3 regions of the Rhizobium sp. NPDC090275 genome follow, and region 1 is predicted to be linked to each of the others. Evidence: predicted binding sites of a transcription regulator. Region 1 holds the regulator's gene; each other region holds the start of a gene.

Region 1 (3,038 bases):
CACCCAGGATTACATCATGGGCCGCTTCGGCTGATCTCCGAAACCGGTAAACCTCAGGACATTCAAGGATAAGCCCCATGGCATCGACACATATCTATTCCGCCTATGACGATGATCTCAAGTTCCTGACGCGCCGCATCTCCGAAATGGGCGGCCTCGCGGAACAGATGGTCGGCGACGCTGTTCGCGCGCTCGTCAACGGCGATACTTCGCTCGCCCAGAAGGTCATCTCCGACGACGTGATCCTCGATCACGCCGAGCGCGAGATTGGCGAAAAGGCGATCATCACCATCGCCCGCCGTCAGCCGATGGCCGCCGACCTTCGCGAAATCATGGGTTCGATCCGCATTGCGGCCGATCTCGAGCGCGTCGGCGATCTCGGCAAGAACACCGCCAAGCGCGTCATCGCGGTTCAGAGCACCGGCGTTCCACGCAAGCTCGCCCGTGGCCTCGAGCATCTCTCCGAACTGGCGCTCGTCCAGCTCAAGGAAGTTCTCGACGTCTACACCAGCCGCGTTGCAGATCGTGCCAAGTCGATCCGCGAGCGCGACGAGGAAATCGACGCGATGTACACCTCGCTGTTCCGCGAGATGCTGACCTACATGATGGAAGATCCGCGCAACATCACCAGCTGCACGCATCTTCTCTTCTGCGCCAAGAACATCGAGCGCATCGGCGACCACGCCACCAACATCGCAGAGACCATCTACTACATGGCTACCGGCGCCCAGCCGGAAGGCGAGCGTCCGAAGGACGACACCGCCAACACCGTCGGCGCGGTCACGGAATAAGCGTTCCGGACCCACGCCCCCAGGAGACCGAGACGAATGATCCCAAGAGTAGCAGTCGTTGAAGACGAAGAAGCACTGAGCGTGCTTCTTCGCTATAACCTTGAGGCCGAAGGCTTCGAAGTCGATACCATCCTTCGCGGTGACGAGGCCGAAATCCGGCTGCAGGAACGCACGCCTGATCTTTTGATCCTCGATTGGATGCTGCCCGGCGTATCCGGCATCGAGCTGTGCCGTCGCCTGCGCATGCGCCCGGAGACGGAGCGCCTGCCGATCATCATGCTGACCGCCCGTGGCGAGGAAAGCGAACGCGTTCGCGGCCTGTCGACCGGCGCCGACGACTATGTCGTCAAGCCGTTCTCCACGCCAGAGCTCGTCGCCCGCGTCAAGGCGATGCTGCGCCGCGCCAAGCCGGAAGTGCTCTCCTCGCTGCTGAAGTGCGGCGATATCGAGCTCGATCGCGAAACCCACCGCGTTCACCGCAAGAGCCGCGAAGTCCGCCTCGGACCGACCGAATTCCGCCTCCTGGAATTCCTGATGTCGTCGCCGGGCCGCGTCTTCTCCCGCTCGCAGCTGCTCGATGGCGTCTGGGGCCATGACATCTATGTCGACGAACGCACCGTCGACGTTCACGTCGGCCGCCTGCGCAAGGCGCTCAACTTCTCCAACATGCAGGATGTCATCCGCACCGTTCGCGGCGCCGGCTATTCGATGGAAGCGTAAGGCGCTTCCATTCCGTCCGATCCAACGAAAAACGGGCCCGCGAGGGCCCGTTTTCTTTCGTTCCTTATCCGGCTTTCCGGGTCATGCGACCCGGTTGGCGGCCTTGCGGCGCTCGTTGACCGGCTGGTAGGCCATGCGCTGGTGATAGGTGCAGTAAGGCGAGTTGTCGGGGGACTCGCAGCCGCAGAAGTGGAAGTCGTCCGTCAGCGGATCGCCGACCGGCCACTTGCACGTACGCTCGGTCAGTTCCGTGAGGCCGAGGCGGCGCGAGATCGGAACGACGACGTTGGAAGCCGGACGGTAACGGACTTCCTCGATCGCATCGATGTCCATCTCTTCCTTGAGAGCCACTGCGCCCTGCGGGCGGGCAACGGCGCGGCTTGGCGAGATGCGTGCGGAATTGAAGCTGTTGGCGGGGCGCGGGGTCGAAACCGCCGGACGCTTCGGCGCCCGTGTCGCCGTCGTCGTGCCGCCGGCCTTGGCGCGGCCAGGCAGGTTCAGACGGTGGACCTTGCCGATGACGGCGTTGCGGCTTACACCGCCAAGTTGTGCCGCAATCTGGCTGGCGCTCAGGCCTTCGGCCCAAAGCTTCTTCAGTCTTTCAACGCGCTCGTCTGTCCAGTTCATGCCCTGTCTCCGCCTTATTGCGTTGGTGTAGGCAGAATCCTTCACCCATGGCACGGACGTGTCCGGACCAAGAAACGCTTGCTCGATTTTGGTGACTAGTTCCGCCGCATGCAGTCTAGTAATTGAGTTTTAACCTAGAGTGAGGGCGACTCCGTGACAAGAGTCGGTTGAATCGCGGCGAATCGATTTCTCGGTTTTCCCCAACTTGCTGGGTGGTAGAGTCATTTCTGCAACATTAGCTGTTGATAGCTCGCCCGCGCCCCGATGCTTGCTTGACGCATGCGACAAAAGCTCAGTTTTGTTGACATCGCACTGCGAAAAGACAATAGTGCCCCTCGCCGCCGAAAGGCGGCATTTTTCATTTCCGGGCACCCGCTTTTTAGCCGGATTCCGGGCCTTTGTTGAGCGAATGACAGGAGATCGCGCCATGGCTGAAGCCGCGCCGCTTTATGATACCTACTCTCGTGCCCCGCTGCGGTTCGAGCGAGGAGAGGGCGTGTGGCTGATCACCGAAACTGGCGAGCGATATCTCGATTTTGGCGCGGGCGTTGCCGTGACCTCCGTCGGCCATAGCCATCCGCACGTCGTCGGCGCGCTTAAGGAGCAGGCCCAGAAGGTCTGGCACCTTTCCAACATTTACGAAATCCCCGGCCAGGAGCGCTTCGCCAAGCGTCTGACCGATGCAACCTTCGCGGATAAGGTGTTCTTCACCAATTCCGGCGCCGAGGCGCTGGAATGCGCGATCAAGACCGCGCGCCGCTACCAGTATTCGAAGGGCCATCCCGAGCGCTTCCACATCATCACCTTCGAAGGCGCATTCCACGGCCGCACGCTGGCGACGATCGCCGCCGGCGGCCAGGAGAAGTACCTCGAAGGCTTCGGCCCCAAGACACCCGGTTT
Region 2 (3,038 bases), on a different contig from region 1:
ATTTGCGAGACTTGCCGCGATTGCCGGTTTGAATTACGCATGGATCGTTCTCAGGGCGGGGTGCAATTCCCCACCGGCGGTAAGAGCGCAAGCTTGAGCCCGCGAGCGCCTTTTTACCTCAGGTGGAAAGGGTCAGCAGATCCGGTTGAATTCCGGAGCCGACGGTCATAGTCCGGATGAAAGAGAATGAGCAGGGTACGCGGGGCGGCATCGTCCGCCGCGTCGGCACCCGCGTTCATGCGTCCTGATTTATGTTGGTCCTTTTGTTCGGATGAATGACATGAATCAGACTACCCAGATTTCCATATCCGCATCGCGTGCACTCGCCGGCGCAAGCTGGATGGTGCTTGCCGGCATCGCCTTTGCCGTTCTCAACGTCGTCACCCAATGGCTGACGATGACCTTGGCCTTTCCGTCGGCCTCGGTCGCCTTCTGGCAATACGCTTTCGCGCTCGTCTTCTCGCTACCCTTCCTGTGGAAGACTGGCCTTGGCGCGATGCGCACTCAATACGCTTGGCGCCACATCGTTCGCGTCGTGCTGGCAGCCCTCGGCGTCCAGACCTGGGTTGCGGGTCTCGCGAGCGTGCCGATCTGGCAGGCGATCGCGCTGGTCATGACCTCGCCCTTCTTCATCATCCTCGGCGCCCGCCTGTTCCTCGGTGAACGGGTAGGGCCAGTGCGCTGGGGCGCCACGGCCTGTGGCTTCGTCGGTGCAATGATCATCCTGCAGCCCTGGTCGGACGGTTTCAGCTGGGCGGCACTGTTGCCGATCCTGTCGGCACTGCTCTGGGGCGCCTCGTCGCTGATCACCAAGAGCCTGACGGGGATCGAGAAGCCGGAGACGATCACTGTGTGGCTGCTCGTGCTCCTCACGCCCGTCAACGGTGGTCTCGCTTTTGCGGCCGGCTTCGCGATGCCAACAGGCACGGTATTGATGCTGCTCGTCGCGGCCGGCCTTCTGACGGCGATCGCCCAGTATCTTCTGACGCTCGCCTACAGTGCCGCCGATGCCGCCTATGTTCAGCCCTTTGACGATCTGAAGCTGCCGCTCAACGTTCTCGCTGGTTGGCTGGTCTTCGGCTATGCGCCAGCCGGCTATTTGTGGCTCGGCGCCGCCCTGATCCTCTGCGCCTCGCTGTTCCTCATGCACCACGAGATGAAGCGCGAGCGCGGAACCGCATAAGCGCTGCTCCGGGCGCTCACGAGATTGTCATGTGGATGGTCCCGAGCGCCCGGCATATGTCACATCGCTGTAATGCAAACCCCATAGGCGGAGGGCGTTTCTTCGCAATGCCAATTGGGGGTATCTCTTATGAAGACCATTATTTCCGCGGCCGCTGCCGTTCTCTTCACGGCCGGCGTCGCTGCCGCTTCCGACTATGTTTCCTACCTCGACTATCCGCAGCCGAAGGACGACAGCAAGGAATTCTTCACGGCGATCGAGATTCCGCAGGGAAGCTTCACCAAGTACGAAATCGACGCCAAGACCGGCCACATCGTCGTGGACCGCTTCCAGTCGATGCCGGTCATCTACCCGGCCAACTACGGCTCGATCACCAGCTCGCTCGGCGGTGATGGCGATCCGCTCGACGCGCTCGTCTACACCCGCGAGCCGGTCGTTCCGGGCGCCATCATCAAGGTTCGTGCCATCGGCCTCCTGAAGATGATCGACGGCGGTGAGCAGGACGACAAGGTCGTCGCCGTTCCGGCCAGCGACATCGATCCGAGCTACGACAAGATCAAGGAAATCTCTGATCTTCCGGAGATCGAGCAGGAGCGCCTGCAGGCCTTCTTCCGCGTATACAAGCAGCTGCCGGCCAAGCGCAAGGTTGTCGAGCTGAACGGCTTCGAGAACGCCGAGAAGGCGCAGGGCGAAGTTGCCGCCGCCATCAAGGCTTACGCTGAAAAGAAGTAAACCGGGCAAAGCCCAGATAAGGAAATGGCCGGGTCGATGCCCGGCCATTTCTGTTTGGTGAAATAGCTACAGCTGTTACCAGCGCTGGTGCACATGCGGCGCGATCAGCCGGTCGTAGATCTCGTGGCTCGCGGCCATCACCTCATGCGTCAGCGGCGCCAGGCTGGCGGCCGCAGCATTGGCCTTCGCCTGTTCGGCATTGCGGGCGCCGGGAATGACCACCGTGACCGCATCGCTCATCAGGATCCAGCGCAGCGCGAACGCCGCCATCGTGGCGCACTCGGGAACCAGCTTGCGAACCTCTTCCACCGCCTGCAGGCCGACTTCGAACGGAACGCCCGCGAAGGTCTCGCCGACATCGAACGCTTCGCCATGGCGATTGAAGTTGCGATGGTCGTCGCTGGCGAATGTCGTCTCACGGCTGATCTTGCCGGAGAGCAGGCCGCTTGCCAGCGGCACGCGGGCGATAACGGCAATGTTCTTCTGCCGCGCCTCCTGGAAGAACAGATGGCTCGGGCGCTGGCGGAAGACATTATAGATGATCTGGATGCTGACCACGCCGGGGAACTCGATCGCCTTCAGCGCTTCCTCGACCTTCTCGACGCTGACGCCATAGCCGCGAATCTTGCCTGCCTTCTGCAGCTCGTTCAGCCCCTCGAACACCTCCGGCCGGTAAAGCACCTCCGTCGGCGGGCAGTGCAGCTGCACGAGGTCGAGGCTGTCGACCTTGAGGTTCTTCAGGCTGCGGTCGATAAAGCCCTCGAGATTGGCCTTGGTGTAGCCGTCGGCCACATGCGGATTCAACCGCCGACCTGCCTTGGTGGCGACCATCGGGCGCTCGCCGCCACGGCTCTCAAGCACATCGGCGATGATCTTCTCCGAACGGCCGTCGCCATAGACGTCGGCGGTGTCGATGAAGGTGATCCCGGCATCGAGCGCCGCATTGAGCGCGTCGCGTCCATCAGCTTCGCTGACATCGCCCCAGGCGCCGCCGATCTGCCATGCGCCAAAACCGATATTGCTCACCGTATGGGGCAGGTGGCCGAAAGAATGCTGCTTCATTGGAATGATCCTCCTCGTTTCGCTGATGGCAGTATCAGTCCGCACAAAGGCCGACAAGCGC
Region 3 (3,038 bases), on a different contig from region 1:
GCATAGCAAGGCTTTTGATCGGCGGACTGCTGGTTTTGGGCGGATGTCTGGGCTTTCTTCCGATTCTCGGCTTCTGGATGATTCCGCTCGGCGTGCTGGTGCTGTCGCACGACCTACATGTCGCGCGGCGAATGAGACGACGATTTTCGGTTTGGTGGCACAGGAGGCGGAATTCCGCCTCCTGATATCAATCGCTCAGGCGAAGAGGCCGGCGATCCAGTAGAAGGCGGCGGCGATCAGTGCGGCGGCCGGCAGCGTCACCACCCAGGCGACGACGATGTTGCCCGCAAGGCCCCAGCGCACGGCAGACACCCGCCGCGCCGCGCCGACGCCGATGATCGCGCCGGTGATGGTGTGGGTGGTCGAGACGGGGATGCCGAGCCATGTGGCGCCGAACAGCGTCAGCGCGCCGCCCGTCTCCGCGCAAAAGCCCTGCATCGGGTTCAGCCGGGTGATCTTCGATCCCATCGTGTGCACGATGCGCCAGCCGCCGAACAGCGTGCCGAGCGCCATCGCCGACTGGCAGGAAAGCACCACCCACAGCGGCACGTGGAAGCTGCCGCCGAGATAGCCCTGCGAATAGAGCAGGATGGCGATGATCCCCATGGTCTTCTGCGCGTCGTTGCCGCCGTGTCCAAGCGAATAAAGCGACGCCGAGACGAACTGCATGATGCGGAAGGTGCGATCGACGGCGAACGGCGTCTGCCGCACGAAGAGCCATGACACGATGAGCACGAGAAACAGCGCCAGGAGAAAGCCGATCATCGGCGACATGACGATTGCACCGGCGGTCTTCAAGAGACCGCTCCAGACGATCGAGCTGAAGCCGACCTTGGCGAGCCCAGCGCCGACCAGCCCGCCGACCAGCGCGTGTGACGAGCTCGAGGGGATGCCGAACACCCAGGTGACGATGTTCCAGATAATCGCGCCCATCAGCGCCGCGAAGATCACCATGGGCGAGACGATGGCGGGATCGATGATCCCGGTCCCCAGCGTCTCGGCGACATGCAGTCCGAAGAATAGGAAGGCGATGAAATTGAAGAAGGCCGCCCAGGCAACGGCGAACTGCGGCCTGAGCACGCGCGTCGAGACGATCGTCGCGATCGAATTGGCGGCATCATGCAGGCCGTTCAGAAAGTCGAAGAACAGCGCGACCGCGATCAGCCCGACAAGCAGCGGGAAGGCAAGGGTGGCGTCCATCAGACGTTCTCGATCACGATGCCGCTGATCTCGTTGGCGACGTCCTCGAAGCGGTCGACGACCTTTTCGAGCTCGCCGTAGATCTCGCTGCCGATGATATAGGCCATCGGGTTGGTGGCGCCGTGTTTGTGGAAGAGGTCCTTCAGCCCCTGATCGTGCAATTCGTCCGACCGTCCCTCGATCCGCGTCACAGCTTCCGCGATCGCCGTCAGGCGAGGGGCGTTGGCATTGATTCGATCGAGGAGCGGAATGGCCTCGGCGATCATGTGCGCGGCCTCGACGATCGTCTTGCCCATCTCCTGCATGACAGGATCGAAGCTCTTCTGCTCGAACAGGCGGATCGTCTTGACCGTCTTGTGCATCATGTCGATCGCGTCATCCATCGACTGGATGAGGTCCTTGATGTCGACCCGGTCGAAGGGTGTGATGAAGCTGCGGCGAACGGCAAGCAGGACATCGCGGGTAATATCATCGGCTTCGTTTTCCAGTGTGACGATGCGGGCGCAGTGCTTCTCGGTGTCGTTTCCGGAAAGCAGTTCGTTCAGCGCTTCGGCCGCACCCACGACTGTTTTCGCGTGCTGTGCGAAAAGATCGAAGAACCGGTCTTCGCGTGGCATGAGTTTCCGAAACCAGCTCAGCATAATATCCATCCATGAAAGGGTATTGTCATAAAAGTGTCATAAAGCAGCGACCGGACCAATGAAAGTGCCGGAGGGGCATTCGGGGACGCAGGGTTAACCACACGAAATCGCCGCATTCGCTGGCGAATGCTGAGCAAAACCAAGCGATTGGAACGAGTTGTCGGAATGCGCGTTATCTCGTCGTGGGACAACGATGAAGCATCTCTGTGGATTGTGAGGTCTGAAATGAAGAAATTGGCCATTATCGCCGTGGCGTTGATGACATGCCTGGGGAGCATCTCCCCGGCCAGCGCTTTTGACGTCCGCTACCCACGCGGCAAGGAGGTCGATGGACTGACCGGCCTGCCGAATACGCCCAAGCCGGAGTTTAGCGATCGATGCGGCCCGTACCGCAACTGCTACGGCAATCGGGATCGCTATCGCTACAGCGACCGTGGTCGCGATTACTACCGCCGCGACTATAATCGCTACGACGACCGTTACTATCGCCGCCATAGCGACAACACCGGCGCGATCATCGGCGGATTGGCGGCAGGCGCGATTCTCGGCGGCGTACTCGCGTCTCAGCCGCGCTATCGCTCCGGCGATTCGCATGTCGACTACTGCTATAGCCGCTACCGCTCCTATCGCGCGTCCGACAACACCTACCAGCCCAACTATGGTCCCCGCCGTCAGTGCGTGGGTCCGTAAGAGATCGGCACGCGATCGCAATGGAAATGCCTCCGGACGCAATGCCGGAGGCTTTTTTTGTGTGATCTTCGTGGCCGCGTTAACCGTCGCTGCCGCGTGCGCTTTCAATCCGATCCGATGTCGTTTCCTTCGACGACCTCGTTGTCATATTCCTATTAGTGCCACTCGATGTTAGAGCGCAGGAGTTTCGCAGGTACGCCGCCCACCAGCGTTCCCGCTTCAACGTCGCGGGTGACAACTGACCCGGCCGCGATCACCGCGCCGGGGCCAATTTTGACGCCTTTTAGAATGATACTGTTCATGCCAATCCAGACATGATCGCCAATGACGATCGCGCCATCTTTTGGGCGGTTGGAATTGACGATGGTGTGATTGTCGGAATCCCTGATGGAGACATTCTCGGCGATCATCACATCCCGGCCGATTTTGATGGAGTTGAAACAACTGATCGTACTGTTGCTGTTCAGATACCCGCTTCCGAGTTCCAGCACAGCGCCTTGGTCGACG

Evidence for each region. Region 1 encodes PhoB, which activates phosphate uptake and scavenging genes when phosphate is short. Its sites were predicted from a motif close to TGTCATNNANCTGTCAT; they were not measured.
Region 2: ACIQUB_RS05390 (inorganic diphosphatase) is a predicted target of PhoB. The motif match lies at 1,241-1,257, and genes of this name have one in related genera.
Region 3: ACIQUB_RS05990 (DUF47 family protein) is a predicted target of PhoB. The motif match lies at 1,865-1,881, and genes of this name have one in related genera.

The regions. Positions count from the first base shown of each region.
Region 1 covers NZ_JBIVYL010000005.1:17,987-21,024, reverse strand. The annotation lists gene pstB (phosphate ABC transporter ATP-binding protein PstB) at 1-34, shown strand, start outside; gene phoU (phosphate signaling complex protein PhoU) at 78-791, shown strand; gene phoB (phosphate regulon transcriptional regulator PhoB) at 828-1,511, shown strand; gene ACIQUB_RS13870 (GcrA family cell cycle regulator) at 1,593-2,138, opposite strand; gene ACIQUB_RS13865 (aspartate aminotransferase family protein) at 2,566-3,038, shown strand, end outside.
Region 2 covers NZ_JBIVYL010000002.1:239,095-242,132, forward strand. The annotation lists FMN riboswitch at 43-192, shown strand; gene ACIQUB_RS05385 (DMT family transporter) at 281-1,183, shown strand; gene ACIQUB_RS05390 (inorganic diphosphatase) at 1,313-1,915, shown strand; gene ACIQUB_RS05395 (aldo/keto reductase) at 1,991-2,977, opposite strand.
Region 3 covers NZ_JBIVYL010000002.1:352,868-355,905, forward strand. The annotation lists gene ACIQUB_RS05980 (hypothetical protein) at 1-185, shown strand, start outside; gene ACIQUB_RS05985 (inorganic phosphate transporter) at 196-1,200, opposite strand; gene ACIQUB_RS05990 (DUF47 family protein) at 1,200-1,841, opposite strand; gene ACIQUB_RS05995 (BA14K family protein) at 2,067-2,531, shown strand; gene ACIQUB_RS06000 (acyltransferase) at 2,687-3,038, opposite strand, start outside.